Regions from separate parts of the Streptomyces rectiverticillatus genome, predicted to be linked through region 2. Evidence: riboswitches for the same ligand, from Rfam matches in the RefSeq annotation. Region 2 holds a riboswitch; the other holds the start of a gene.
The links. Region 2 has a riboswitch for cyclic di-AMP ahead of FGW37_RS24310 (M23 family metallopeptidase). Riboswitches for the same ligand answer to the same signal wherever they lie in the genome.
Positions count from the first base shown of each region.

Region 1: linked by a shared signal. The riboswitch ahead of FGW37_RS14955 (M23 family metallopeptidase) and the one ahead of FGW37_RS24310 (M23 family metallopeptidase) in region 2 are both predicted to bind cyclic di-AMP.

Region 1 covers NZ_CP040752.1:3,478,125-3,485,538, forward strand. The annotation lists gene FGW37_RS14930 (hypothetical protein) at 439-1,287, shown strand; gene FGW37_RS14935 (hypothetical protein) at 1,713-1,901, opposite strand; gene FGW37_RS14940 (NUDIX hydrolase) at 2,347-2,766, shown strand; gene FGW37_RS14945 (hypothetical protein) at 2,887-3,186, shown strand; gene FGW37_RS14950 (aldo/keto reductase) at 3,242-4,186, opposite strand; gene FGW37_RS14955 (M23 family metallopeptidase) at 4,276-5,508, opposite strand; cyclic di-AMP (ydaO/yuaA leader) riboswitch at 5,518-5,651, opposite strand; gene FGW37_RS14960 (PP2C family protein-serine/threonine phosphatase) at 5,724-7,031, opposite strand; gene FGW37_RS14965 (DEAD/DEAH box helicase) at 7,214-7,414, opposite strand, start outside.
Region 2 covers NZ_CP040752.1:5,540,044-5,547,457, forward strand. The annotation lists gene FGW37_RS24295 (DNA gyrase/topoisomerase IV subunit A) at 1-1,797, opposite strand, end outside; gene FGW37_RS24300 (M16 family metallopeptidase) at 2,021-3,370, shown strand; gene FGW37_RS24305 (M16 family metallopeptidase) at 3,409-4,776, shown strand; cyclic di-AMP (ydaO/yuaA leader) riboswitch at 4,994-5,149, shown strand; gene FGW37_RS24310 (M23 family metallopeptidase) at 5,163-5,972, shown strand; gene FGW37_RS24315 (GntR family transcriptional regulator) at 6,243-6,908, shown strand; gene FGW37_RS24320 (HPr family phosphocarrier protein) at 7,142-7,414, opposite strand, start outside.

The sequences.
Region 1 (7,414 bases), 2.1 Mb from region 2:
CGAGGGCTCCCGCCCGCACGACACGGCCAGATCCCCCCTCCCCCACTCTGTCGCCTCAGGCGACACGCGGCTTCAGTTGTTGAAGTCCTCATGCAGCGGCGACGCCGGGCACCCGAAGCTCGGGGTTCGGTAGCGGCGTGAGCGTCGTCGGCCCATGACACCAGGGGATTGAGGGCCCGAGATTCGGGAGTCGGGATCCGAGCGGTCCATGCAAGGAATGGGCGGTGAGGCTTACCCACCCTCCCGCCCAGCTCGCGCGTACACACGCGTAACCACAAGCACTGACTTTGCGCAACTGGGTCGCCACGCCCTGCTGTTGATGTGTAGCGTGCGCCACAACAAACAACCCCGGCCGGTGCTCGCAACACCTGGCCGGGGTTTGACCACCTAGATCAAAGGCCTGATCTCGTGGCTGTCGCCAACCCTACCGCTCCCCCCATGGCCGCGTCCGGATACGGCAAGCGGACCGCACCCGATCAAGCCCCGCGCTCCCGGGACGACTTCGCTCACCTCCCCGCCCGTGAGGCGTCCATCGCCGCTCACATCGACCGGCTTCCCGACGGCGCCGCCGTCGACATCAAGACGCTCGCCAAGGAGCTCCCCGCCTACGGGCAGCAGGCCGTGGCCTCCGCCCTCAAGGCCCTGTCTGCAGCCGGGCACCTGCGCCGTTTCAGGGAGGTCGTCGGCGAAGGCCGTACGCAGTGGGTGTCACGCTCGTACTTCTCGCGCACTGCGCGGGGCGACGCTTGGTGGGCGGCCTTTCTCGCCCGCAACTCCTGCCAGCCCGCGCCCCCGCCGGCCGTACCCTCGACCCGGGAAGCGCCCCGGGACAAGGCGCGAAACGAGTACTCCCCCGCGTACATCGCCCTGGCCACGCTCGGCTGCTCCGACGCTCGCCTGACGCTCTCCGCCGCCGAGTGCTCCGCCCTCGAAGACCTCGCCGCCGGGTGGTTCGCGCGCGGCATCACGCCGCTGGAGTTCGCACGGATCCTCACGGCCGGGCTCCCTGACGTCATCCACTGCCCGGGTGCGTTCACCCGCAAGAGGCTCCACGACAGGATGCCACCCGAGATCCCCCGTCCCGTACATGCGGAGGCGCTGGAACCCCCGTGCCTCATGGAGTGCACCGGCTGCGGCGTTACCGGCCGCCCCGAAGCCCTCCCCGGCGGCCTGTGCCGTTCCTGCCGCGGCGACGTACCACCCTCGGAACCGCTCGACGAGGCGCGGGCAGCCGCCGTCCGCGACCGTGTCGACGAGTTGCGCGCACTGTCCCGCGCGGGTCGCTGAGTACCGCCGCACCCCGGCCCGACGGCACGCTGAAGCTCACGGTGCCTGCGAAAGCCGACGGTCGGCTTCTGGTTGGCGGCCACGCACAGCGGCATACAAGCCGTCTGCCGTCTGCCATCACCGTTGTAGTGCGGGTCAGAACAGGCTGGCAGCGGGGGACAGGTGGGGGGGCCTGGGCCGGTGGGTGAAATGTGCGGCCGGTGGGAGGCTGGCCGCCGTACTCACGCCGTCACGGATGCGGCTGCGTGAGGAGACCGCACCGCCCAGTTGTGGCTGAGGGGGAGCGGGCTGCTGCCGCGATGTGGCTAAGGCCGGTGGGGGCGCTCCGCTCAGCTCGCCGCCGTCGTAGCTGAGCGTCCGACTGCGGCCAGCAGCCCCAACACGACCCCTTCGCGAGGAGATGGGCGGGTGAGACTGCGTGCTTCTCAGACGAGACTGATCCCAGCCTGAGCTTTGATCGTGTCCACGGCTTCCTGGGTGAGCAACCGCAGAGGGACGACCGTCCAGCGATTGCCCTTACGCATGATCAGGGCTTGTCCGTCCCGGGTTCGTCCCACGTGGATGAACCCATAACCACGCCGCAGGTCCTTCGCCAGATGCTCACCGTGGATCACGGGGCACTTCCCTTCGCGGTCCTATCGTCCGCAGTCGAGGACCAGACATCACCGTCCTGAGACACCCGGGTATCGGGGTCAGTGGGAGTGCCCTGATTCTCTTGCGGGTCCCAGCACTCGTTCCCGTTCTGCTTACCCATCCCTGCGTATCCCTTCCTACCCATCAACGGATGGCAAGGGACCGACTCCTTGCTGCAGAACCACCCGTCCGGTTTTCAGCCGGACGCTCAACGGACCGACGCCTCCGTTCAGTCGCAGTCGGCCATCACCGCGGCCAGTTGCCGCCTGTTGATGATGGTGCCCTCCCCCATGCATCGCCGTACCTGAAGCCTGTTTCAGGCCGCCTCTCGCGGCCCGGGTGCCGGTGCTTGCGGTGGCGGCGGCATCCCGGCCACCGCGCCGCAAAGCAGTGGCTGTGCGGGATGCCGACCGGCATGATCGAGCTGTGTCGGACAGGAAACGCGCAGCTGCTGTCATCATCCGCGACGGCAAGCTGCTGATGGTCAAGGAACGAGGCATCGGGCCCACCGGGCGCCATGACGGACAGGAGTACTGGACGTTGCCCGGCGGGGGCATCGCGCCCGATGAGAGTGCAGAACAGGCTGCGATGCGAGAAGTGCGCGAAGAGGTCGGGCTGCACCCCCTGTCGGCGGAATTCCTCTACGACGTGCCGTATCCATCGGGCTGGACCGCCTGTTACAGCGTCCGGGTCACTGACGGAGAGCCCCGGCTGGGGATCGACGGCGACCTGGACTGCGACTGTCCGCGCATGACCGGGCTCACCTGGGTACCCCTGCCTCAGACCGTTTCAGCCGCAGCGCCGCTGATGGTGCCGACACTGCTCATGGCGACGCCCGGCCCGTAAGCGGGGGCGCCCGGCCGTACGCGGAAGCGCAACCACGCGGCTACGCCCCGCGCTCCGCCCACGCCGCCCCATGAAGTTAGCTTTGGGGGAGGTCGTTGTCCTTTGATGCGGAGGTGCGGGATGGCTCAGGTTCCTACGGCTGTTGTTGCTGCTGGTGGGCTTGTCGGTGGGTATGGCGTTGCTCGGTGGACGAAGAAGCGGCCGCTCGGTGGGGTGGCGCTGGCTGTGGCCGGTGGTGTGGCTGCTCGGCAGTGGGCCGGGAAGGTCGGGGCGCCCAAGGCTGCTGCGCTGACCGGGCTGTACGTTGCCGCGTTCGCCGGGTCGCATCCGCTGGCCAAGAAGGTCGGGGCCTGGCCGGCCGTGTTCGGGGTGGCCGGGGCCGTGGCCCTGGCCTCTTGGGTGGCCGAGAGCCGGGCTTGATGGGCAGGGCAGGGCTTCGGGCGGGGTTCTTCCGCCCGAAGCCCTGCCTCGCTGCCTACGCCGATGCCTCCGTCAGGCGCTTCAGTTCCGCGTCCGTCAGCTTCAGGTCCGCCACCGCCAGCAGCGGCTTGAGCTGCTGCACCGTGCGGGCGCTGGCCAAGGGGGTCGCCACGGTGGGCCGGGCCGCGAGCCAGGCCAGGGCGACCGTGGCGAGCTCGGCCCCGTGGGCCGCTGCCACCTCGTCCAGGGCCGTCAGGACGCGCTGCCCGCGCTCGGAGGCGAGATACTCGCCGGCCTTCCCCGCGCGTGCGCTGTCCACCGTCTTGCCCGGGCGGTACTTGCCGGTGAGGAAACCCGAGGCCAGGGCGTAGTACGGGACGGCTGCCAGGCCGTGCTTCTCCGCCACGGCCGCCAGGTCGCCCTCGTAGGTGTCGCGCGAGACCAGGTTGTAGTGGGGCTGAATCGCCACGTACTTCGCCAGGCCGGTCGTCTCCGAGAACTCCAGCGACTCCTGCAGGCGCTCCGGCGTGATGTTCGAGGCCGCGATCTCGCGGACCTTGCCCTCCTTCACCAGCGCGTCGAGAGCGGTGATGAACTCCTCCACCGGCACCGACGGGTCGTCGTAGTGCGTGTAGTAGAGGTCGATGTAGTCGGTACGCAGGCGGCGGAGGGATTCCTCCACGCCCGCCTTGATCACCGATGCGCGCAGGCCCCGCGGCTCCGGGACGCCCGCGCCGACCTTCGTGGCGAGGACGATGTCGGCACGGTTGCCGCGCGAAGCGAACCAATTGCCGATGACGGTTTCCGACTCGCCGCCCTCGTTGCCCGGGACCCAGGCCGAATAGACGTCGGCGGTGTCGATGAAATTGCCGCCCGCCGCCGCGTACGCGTCGAGGACGGCGAAGGATTCCGCCTCGTCCGCGGTCCATCCGAAGACGTTGCCGCCGAGGGCCAGCGGGTGGACGGAGAGGTTGCCGATCTTCTTGTGAATGTCAGCCATGCATCACTTCAGCGTCCTTGCGGGAGTGGGTATTCCATTTCCGCTCCTCGCCACCCCCTGCGGTACGCCGCCCGCCGGTCCCGCGCCCGCTACGGCTGCAGGCCCCTGTTCCTCAGCCACCCCAGCGGGTCGATCGGCGCGCCCCCGCCCGGCCGCACCTCCAGGTGCAGGTGCGGGCCGGTGACGTTGCCCGTCGCACCGACACGACCTATGACCTGGCCCGGAGCGACCTTCCCCGACGTGACGACCATCGACGACAGGTGGCAGAACCACAGCTCCGTACCGTCGTCGAGCCTCAGGACGATGCGATAGCCGTACGCCCCCGCCCAGCCGGCTTGAACGATCTTGCCGCCGCCGACCGCCCTCACCGGCGTGCCGGTCGGGGCTGCGAAGTCCTCCCCCGTGTGGTTCGCGGACCACATGTTCCCCGCCTGGCCGAAGCCGGCCGTCAGGGTGTACGAGGCGAGGGGGAGCTTGAACGCGCCGGAGGTGGAGTGGCGAGCCGCCGGGGCGGGAGCGGGAGCCTGAGCGGGAGTGGCAGCCTGAGCGGATCGCTGCTTCTTCGGCGTCTGCTTCTTCGGCGTCTGCTTCTTCGCCGTCTGGTGCTGCGGTGCCTCTTGCTTCGCCGTCTGCTGCTGCTTCGGTGCCGCCGCCCGCGCCTGCGGCTCCTCGGACGTCTCGGGCGCCTCGGCCCCCTCCCGCTCCTTCTCCGCCTCCGCCGCCTTCCGCTCCGCCGCCTTCTTCTGCGTCTCCGCGGCCTGCCTCACCTGCGCCGCCTGCGCCTCGGCCACGGCCACGCCCTGCTGGTGGTCGGCCTGCTCCAGGATTCTCGCCCGGAGCGCCTCACCCGCCGTCGCCGCGCTCTCGGCCATCTGCACTGCGGCCGATGCGCTTTCCTCACCGGCGAATTCGGCGTCGGCGGCGGAATCGACCGAGCCCGCCGCGCTCCCCGCGAAGAACGAGCCCACTCCCGGCAGCTGGGCCAGGTCGGGCATGGATATGGACGTCGCCGGGCGGTCCTGGGCGTGCGCCATGCCGCCCGCGCCGACCGCCGCGATGACGCCCACACCGAGCACCGCGCCGCTGCGGGCCATCGTGCCGCCGCGCTGCTTCACGACGCGGTGGCGGCCGCGGCCCGTGCCGAAGGCGTTGTAGACGGACGGCCGGTAGGAGGTGGGGGTGGACGACGGCTCGGGGTCGTACGCGGTCCCCGTCTCGTACCGCAGCCCCGGCCGGGGCTCGGGCTCGGGCTCCGGGTCGTACGGGGGTACGTACGCCGGGACCAGCGGCGGGTCGTACGCGGCAGGCTCGTTGGATGCCACGGAGGCACTCCTTTCCTTCCTTCTCGCCTACCGGGTTAGCTGACGGGTTCGGAGCAGGAAGGTCTCCTACGGGCCGCGCGCGGCCCGATTCACCCCAGGGTGGTGGTTCCCCGGTTCCCAGAACTTGCCGGCGTATCAGGTGGTGCTGTGCCCGCGGGATTCGGCGACGGCGCACGGCGCATCGCCTCTTGCGGCGTTGCGACAACCGCGCTCCGTTATCGAACGTTAATAGACGTGCCGGGTGGATTCCAAGCCGAACGCCCGAATCCACCGATGCCCTCGGGCACGTCTTCACGGGATGTGCGCCCGCGGAACCTGTCGATACTTTCTACGAAATGCTGTTCGATCCGCTCGCCGCGCCGGATCGCCAACAGCGCCATGTCGTCCGCGGCCTGACCCTCCGAATGGCGCGCGACGTCCGCGACCAGGGCGTCCAGCAGCGCCTCCGGGTTCTTGAACCGGCAGCCCGTCAGCCCGGCCCGGAGATCGTAGAACGTACCGCCGGCGTCCCTCGCCTCGGTCACCCCGTCCGTCATCAGCAGCAGCATCGACCCCGCGGGGAACTCCCGCTCCTCCGCCCGGTCCGGCCACACCCCCAGCTCGCCCAGACCGAGCGGCAGCGCGGGGACGGCGGGGTCGGCCACGCCGATGCGGCCGTCCGCGTGCAGCAGGAGCGGTGAGGGGTGGCCGCGGTTCAGCAGCCGGAAGACGGGCTCCCCCGGCGGCAGCTCCGCCAGTACGGCCGTGGTGAAACCCTCGGACCGGTCCACGGCGTCGGCGCGCAGGTTCGCCCGCCGCGCGCCCTCCCGCTGGAGCGCGTGCTCCAGCCGTCCCGCGAGCCCCTCCAGCGTGGGCTCCTGCTCGGCCGCCTCCCGGAAGGCGCCGATCACCACGGCGACTGCCTCGACCGCACCCAGGCCCTTGCCGCGGACGTCGCCGACGATGACGCGTACGCCGTACGGGGTGTCCTGGACCGCGTACAGATCGCCGCCGATCCGGGCGTCCGCCTGGGCGGCGACGTAGCGCGCGGCCACGCGGAGGCCGCCGATCCGGGACGGGGGCGCGGGCAGGACGGCGCGCTGGGCCGCCTCCGCGATGCCCCGGGCGGAGGCGAGCTGCTGATCGCTGCGACGGGCGATGCGGTTGATGCCGAGCGCGACCAGGGAGACCGCACCGATGGTCGCGATCTCGGCCAGCGCCTCACCGGTGTCGGACGGCCGGTGGTAGAACACGAGGCCGACCGCGACCGCCACGGCGGCCAGGGCGGCCGTGACCGTGACGCGGAGGGTGTGCAGCGGCGCCGCGACGAGGGGCGCGGCGGAGAGGAAGGGGGCGCACGTGTAGTGCGCGGGCGCCCCGAGGTCGAAGAGTACGGCGCCGACGATCAGAACGGCCGGGAGCCTGCGGACGGCCCGGCGCACGGCCGGGCGCGCCGTACGGCGGAACGTGCTGCGCCTACTGGTGCCGCTGGACGCGCCACCGCCCGCGCCACTGCCACTGCCACTGCCACTGCCACTACCCATGCCCCCGGCGGCGCCCCCGGCAGCACGGCGGGCAGAACGGCTCTCTCGCTTGCCCACCGCACTCTCTCCTGACCGGCAGTCCCGCACGTCACGACCTCCCACCCTTCCGGGCGGGAGGTCGGCAGGCGAACGGTGCTGGGCCAACCGGGGAGGTAAGCCCCGGAGGAGGTGAAGCAAGGGCCTTACGAGGAGCGGCGCTCCCGTGCGCCCCCGGCGCCCCGGCCGGCACCGCTCCTGCCGGCACCCCGGCCGGAAGCCGCACCGGAAGCGCCACCGGACGCCCGCCCGGCACCCCGGCCCGAGCCACCCGAACCGCCCGAACCGTAAGACGCAGAGGACGACGAAGAAGACGACGAAGACGACGACGCCCCGGAAGACATCTC
Region 2 (7,414 bases):
CACCGGTGCGCCGCCCGCCAGGCTGGGCGCCGCCGCCGTCTCCGGCAGCTGCGGCAGGTCGATCACCCGCATCCGCAGCAGGCGCCCGGCCGACGTCACCGCGCCCACCTCGCCCAGGGCCGTCGCCGGCACCGCCGAGGCGATCACGTCGTGCTTGACGCGCTTGGCCTCGCCGGCCGCGGGCGGGAAGGGCTCACCGGTGGCCGTGCGGGCCAGCAGGCCGGTGGAGGACATCAGCACACGGCACGGGTCGTCGGCGACCTGCAGCGGGACCGCCGACGCCGGGGCGCCCGCCGACTGCAGCAGGACCGTACGGCGGTCGGTGCCGAACTTCTTCGCCACGTCGGCCAGTTCCCCGGAGACCAGCTTGCGCAGCTCCGCGTCGGACTCCAGGATCCGCGTCAGCTCCTCGATCTCCTGGGTGAGCTTGTCGCGCTCCGCCTCGAGCTCGATGCGGTCGAACTTCGTCAGGCGGCGCAGCGGAGTGTCGAGGATGTACTGCGTCTGCACCTCGGAGAGGGAGAAGTGCGCGATGAGGGCCTCCTTGGCCTGCGCCGCGTTCTCACTCGATCGAATGATCCTGATGACCTCGTCGATGTCGAGCAGGGCCACCAGCAGGCCCTCGACCAGGTGCAGCCGGTCGCGCCGCTTGCCGCGCCGGAACTCGCTGCGCCGCCGCACCACCTCGAAGCGGTGGTCGACGTAGACCTCCAGGAGCTCCTTGAGGCCCAGGGTCAGCGGCTGGCCGTCGACCAGGGCGACGTTGTTGATGCCGAAGGACTCCTCCATCGGCGTGAGCTTGTAGAGCTGCTCCAGGACGGCCTCGGGGTTGAAACCGTTCTTGATCTCGATGACCAGGCGCAGGCCGTGGGCGCGGTCGGTGAGGTCCTTGACGTCGGCGATGCCCTGGAGCTTCTTCGAGCCGACCAGGTCCTTGATCTTGGAGATGACCTTCTCGGGGCCGACGGTGAAGGGCAGCTCGGTGACGACCAGGCCCTTGCGGCGGGCCGTCACGGTCTCCACGGAGACGGTGGCGCGGATCTTGAACGTGCCGCGGCCCGTCTCGTAGGCGTCGCGCACGCCGCTGAGGCCGACGATCCGGCCGCCCGTGGGCAGGTCCGGGCCGGGGATGTACTTCATCAGCGTGTCGAGGTCGGCGCCCGGGTGCTTGATCAGGTGCCGGGCGGCCGCGACGACCTCGCCGAGGTTGTGCGGCGGCATGTTCGTCGCCATGCCGACCGCGATCCCGGACGCGCCGTTGACCAGCAGGTTCGGATAGGCGGCGGGCAGGGCCACGGGCTCCTGCTCACTGCCGTCGTAGTTCGGCGTGAAATCGACGGTGTCCTCGTCGATCGACTCCGTCATCAGGGACGTCGCCGACGCCATCCGGGCCTCGGTGTAACGCATGGCCGCGGGCGGGTCGTCATTGCCGAGGGAGCCGAAGTTGCCGTGGCCGTCGACCAGCGGCACGCGCATGGAGAACGGCTGCGCCATGCGCACCAGGGCGTCGTAGATGGAGGCGTCGCCGTGGGGGTGGAGCTTACCCATCACCTCGCCCACGACGCGGGCGCACTTCACGTAGCCGCGGTCGGGGCGCAGGCCCATCTCGTTCATCTGGTAGAGGATCCGGCGGTGGACCGGCTTGAGGCCGTCGCGCGCGTCGGGCAGGGCCCGGGAGTAGATGACGGAGTAGGCGTACTCGAGGAAGGAACCCTGCATCTCGTCGACGACGTCGATGTCGAGGATGCGCTCCTCGAAGTTCTCCGGCGGCGGGGTCTTCGTGCTGCGGCGGGCCATCGCGGCTGCGGCTCCTTCGATCGATTGCCGAGGCAGGGTGCTGACGCGGACCATTGTGGACCGCGCCACTGACAACACCGGACACGACCCGTCCGTAAGGGGGCACCGCGCCGGGAACTTCGCCGGATGTCAGCGCGCTTGCATACAGTGACAGCACTGCTCATCACGCGAGTCATCGCGCACCGGCGCGAGATTTCAAGCGATCGAAGGGACGTACATGCCCATGGGTCACACGGCCACGCAACAGGCCGGTACCGGCGGCCTCACAGCGACCGAGCACCGGCTGGCCAACGGCCTGCGGGTGGTGCTCTCCGAAGACCATCTGACCCCGGTCGCCGCCGTCTGCCTCTGGTACGACGTCGGCTCGCGCCATGAGGTCAAGGGCCGCACAGGCCTCGCCCACCTCTTCGAGCACCTTATGTTCCAGGGCTCGGCACAGGTCAAGGGGAACGGCCATTTCGAGCTGGTTCAGGGCGCCGGCGGCTCCCTCAACGGCACCACCAGCTTCGAGCGCACCAACTACTTCGAGACCATGCCGGCGCACCAGCTGGAGCTGGCCCTGTGGCTCGAGGCCGACCGGATGGGCTCCCTGCTCACCGCCCTCGACGACGAGTCGATGGAGAACCAGCGCGACGTCGTCAAGAACGAGCGCCGCCAGCGCTACGACAACGTCCCCTACGGCACCGCCTTCGAGCGGCTGACCGCCATGGTCTTCCCGGACGGCCACCCGTACCACCACACCCCGATCGGCTCCATGGCCGACCTGGACGCGGCCTCTTTGGAAGACGCCCGCGCCTTCTTCCGCACCTACTACGCTCCGGGCAACGCCGTCCTGTCGGTCGTCGGCGACATCGACCCCGAGCAGACCCTCGCCTGGATCGAGAAGTACTTCGGCTCGATCCCCGCGCACGACGGCAAGCAGCCCCCGCGCGACGGCAGCCTGCCCGACGTCATCGGCGAGGAGCTGCGCCAGGTCGTCCGCGAGGAGGTCCCGGCCCGCGCCATGATGGCCGCCTACCGCCTCCCGCAGGACGGCTCCCGCGAGGCCGACGCCGCCGACCTGGCCGTCACCGTCCTCGGCGGCGGCGAGTCCTCCCGCCTGCACAACCGCCTGGTCCGCCACGACCGCTCCGCCGTCGCCGCCGGCTTCGGCCTGCTGCGGCTCGCCGGCGCCCCCTCGCTGGGCTGGCTGGACGTCAAGGCGTCCGGCGGCGCCGAGGTGGCCGGCATCGAGGCCGCCGTCGACGAGGAGCTCGCCCGCTTCGCCGCCGAGGGCCCGACCCCCGCGGAGATGGAGCGCGCCCAGGCCCAGCTGGAGCGCGAGTGGCTGGACCGGCTCTCCACCGTCAGCGGCCGCGCCGACGAACTGTGCCGCTTCGCGGTGCTGTTCGGCGACCCCCAGCTCGCCCTCACCGCCGTGCAGCGCGTCCTGGACATCACGCCGGAGGAGGTGCGGCAGGTCGCCCAGGCCCGCCTGCGCCCCGACAACCGCGCCGTGCTGGTGTACGAGCCCATCGAGGCCGCCGCCCCCGCCGCCGACGAGAACGCCGAAGAAGAGGAGACGGCCAAGTGAGCGACGCCGTGGCCCCCGCCCAGCCTGCCCAGCCTTCCATGGACTTCCACCCGCAGCCCCAGGCCGGCCCCGCGGCCCCCTGGGCCTTCCCCGCCCCCGAGCGCGGCACGCTCCCCAACGGCCTGACGGTGCTGCGCTGCCACCGCCCGGGCCAGCAGGTCGTCGCCGTCGACATCAACGTCGTGGCCCCCCTCGCCGCGGAGCCCGAGGGCCTCGACGGCGTCGCCACCATCATGGCGCGCGCCCTGTCGGAGGGCACCGACAAGCACACCGCCGAGGAGTTCACCGCCGAGCTGGAGCGCTGCGGCGCCACCCTCGACGCCCACGCCGACCACCCCGGCGTGCGCCTGTCCCTGGAGGTCCCCGCCTCCCGGCTCGGCAAGGCCCTCGGCCTCGTGGCCGACGCGCTGCGCGCCCCCGCCTTCCCCGACCACGAGGTCGAGCGGCTGGTGGGCAACCGCCTGGACGAGATCCCGCACGAGCTGGCCAACCCCGCCCGCCGGGCCGCCATGGCGCTCTCCAAGGAGCTCTTCCCGGCCGGCTCGCGGATGTCCCGCCCGCGCCAGGGCACCGAGGAGACCGTCGCCCGCATCGACGCCGCCTCCGTGCGGGCCTTCTACGAGGCCCATGTGCGCCCCGCCACCACGACCGCCGTGGTCGTCGGCGACTTCACCGGGGTCGACCTCGACGCGGCCCTCGCCGACTCCCTCGGCGCCTGGACGGGCTCCCCGGCCGAGCCGTACCCGCTCAAGCCGGTCACCGCGGACGACACCGGCCGCGTCGTCATCGTGGACCGCCCCGGCGCGGTCCAGACGCAGCTCCTCATCGGCCGCATCGGCGCCGACCGGCACGGCCAGGTCTGGCCCGCCCAGAGCGTCGGCACGTACTGCCTGGGCGGCACCCTCACCTCCCGCCTGGACCGCGTCCTGCGCGAGGAGAAGGGCTACACCTACGGCGTGCGGGCCTTCGGCCAGGTGCTGCTGTCCACCCCGGAGGGCACCGGCGCGGCCATGCTCGCCATCAGCGGCTCGGTGGACACCGCCTCCACCGGCCCCGCGCTGGAGGACCTGTGGACCGTCCTGCGCACCCTCGCCGCCGGGGGCCTGACGGACGAGGAGCGCGACTCCGCCGTGCAGAATCTGGTCGGCGTCGCCCCGCTGAAGTACGAGACGGCGGCGGCCGTCGCGGGCACCCTCGCCGACCAGGTCGAGCAGCACCTGCCGGACGACTTCCAGGCGCGCCTGTACGAGCGCCTGGCCGCGACGGGCACGGTGGAGGCCACCGCCGCCGTGGTGAGCGCCTTCCCGGTCGACCGCCTGGTGACGGTGCTCGTCGGTGACGCCGCGCAGATCGAGGAGCCCGTCCGTGCCCTCGGCATCGGGGAAGTGACCGTGATCACGGGCTGAAGCCCCCCGGCGGGCCGGCCGCACCGGTCGGTCCGTCAACCGGCAGGCACGCGCGCCCCTGAGGCGCGTGTGCCTGCCAAATGTCCGATTTAGCGGAGTGGTTGCACGTCTGCGTTGTGGCGTGGGCCACAAAATGGGGCTTCTGTTTGCCGATCGAAAGTGGCGGCGTCTAGCGTCGAAGCGTCTGTCCGTCAGATGTGCGCCGCATCCGCGGCCCGGGCAGACATCGCCGAGTCCCCGTACGGCGCGAGCCAGGGGAGCCGGGGACCCAAGTGTCCCTGGGGTGAATCGGGCCCCTTTCCGGAGGGATCCGTAGGAGACCTTCCTGCTCCGAACCCGTCAGCTAACCCGGTAGGCGAGAGGGAAGGAAAGGACCAGCCTCACCAATGGCGTTCACTCGTGCCACCGGGAAGCACCGCAAGCCGAGCCGCGCCGTTCGCGTCAGCGCGAACGCGGCGGGCATAGCCACCCTCGCCGCCACCGGTGTCGTCGCGGGCTTCGCCGCCCCGGCGCTGGCCGCCTCGCCCGACGAGGCCCACCGTCCCACCGAGGACACCGGCCTGACCCAGGCCGTCGTCATCGGCGAGGACACGGCCGGCCGCATCGGCGAGCAGGCCCAGGTCCAGAGCAGCGCCGCGGCCGAGACCACCGCCGTCCACGAGGCCGAGACCGCCGCCAAGCAGCAGGCCGCCGACGTCAAGAAGGCCGCGGACGAGGCCAAGCGCAAGGCCGAGGCCGAGCGCAAGGAGGCCGAGCGCGTCGCCCGCGAGCAGGAGCGCAAGCGCCTGAACACCTTCGTCTCGCCGATCGCCGGCTCGTACGTCTCCACGTCCTACAAGGCCTCCAGCGGCCTGTGGTCCTCCGGCAGCCACACCGGCATCGACATGCACGCCGCGACCGGCACCTCGATCCAGGCCGTGGGCGCGGGCACCATCGTCGAGGCCGGCTGGGGCGGCGCCTACGGCAACAACGTCGTCATCAAGCACAACGACGGCACCTACACGCAGTACGGCCACCTGTCGTCCATCGACGTCAGCGTCGGCCAGTCGGTCACCGCCGGCCAGCAGATCGGCCTCTCCGGTGCCACGGGCAACGTCACCGGCCCGCACCTGCACTTCGAGGCCCGCACCGGCGCCACGTACGGCACCGACATCGACCCGGTCGCCTACCTCAGCGAGCACGGCGTCTCCCTCTGACGCACCCGCCCGCGCCCCCGCGCGGCACATTCGCCTGACGAAGGCCCCGGCCCACCGGCCGGGGCCTTCGTCGTATCCTCGTGTTGGCCAAAACATATCGATGACTTCACGTGCGCCGTCGGAAATCGCGGACGGCTGCAATAGAGTCGCTGAACAGGCGTCAATCGGCCGCGTTTCGCGGGGGTTATGCGGAGGTTCACCCATGCGGGGCCCTACGTGAACGGTGATGGCACAGCGAATCAGAGCGGCCGTCGCATTTCCGCGCACGCCGTGTGCACGGCGATCCGTGACGACATTGTTTCCGGCACGTTTCCGCCCGGCAGCAGGCTCACCGAAGAAGTCCTCGCGCGCCGCTACGGCGTTTCGCGCGTGCCCGTGCGCGAGGCGCTGCGCACCCTCGCCTCGGAGGGGTTCGTGACCACCCGGCGGCACGCGGGCGCCTGCGTCGCGGAGCCGACCGAGCAGGAGGCCGCCGATCTGCTGGAGGTCCGCGCCCTGCTGGAGCCGCTGGGCGCCGCGCGCGCCGCACAGCGCCGTACGGAGGCGCACCTGAAGGTGCTGCGCGGTCTGGTCCGGCTCGGCCAGGAGCGCGCCCGGGGCGGGCGTACGGGCGAGCTGCGGCCGCTCGGGGACTGGTTCGACGAGACCCTCGCCCAGGCGTCCGGCAGCCCGAGCCTGGCGGGCCTGCTCACCCAGCTCCGGCTCAAGATCTCATGGGTGTACGCGGCGGAGCCGCCCGCGCGGCCCGTCGACACCTGGGAGGTGCTCGGCGCCCTCGTGGACGCCGTCGCCCGCGGCGACGCGGAGCGGGCCCGGGCCATCGCGGCGGCCCGCACGGACCGCTCGCCGGGGGAATTCCGGCTGCGCCGCACCGTGCCGGCGGCCCGCGTGCGGAATGCGGGTCCGGCCGCGCGAACGGTGATCTCCGGCTCTTGACCTCGTTCCCGGGGCTCGGGCCTATTTACGTCCCGTGTTACCGCAGGAACCATCTCCGGCCGAACTTCCGCCGAAGGAATACCCGGCTGTTACCGCTGGAATGCCATGGATTTCACGCGGGCGCACGCGGGGGTGTGAATGGGGTGCGCGGGGTGCGGACGGGAAAACGACAGCGGGGCCGCGGCGGCCCTCAATCGGCCGCCGCGGCCCCGCCGCACGCGATTTCCGTCGAATCAGACGGTCTCCGGGAGCTCCTCGAGACCCTCGGCGACCAGCTTCGCCAGACGGTCCAGAGCGGCCTCGGCGCCCTCGGCGTCGCTGGAAAGGACGATCTCCTCGCCACCCTGGGCGCCCAGGCCCAGCACGGCCAGCATGGAGCCGGCGTTGACCGGGTTGCCGTCGGCCTTGGCGATCGTCACGGGGACGCCGGCGGCGGTCGCCGCACGGACGAAGATCGACGCGGGACGGGCGTGCAGGCCCTCGGTCCAGCCGACGTTGACGCGGCG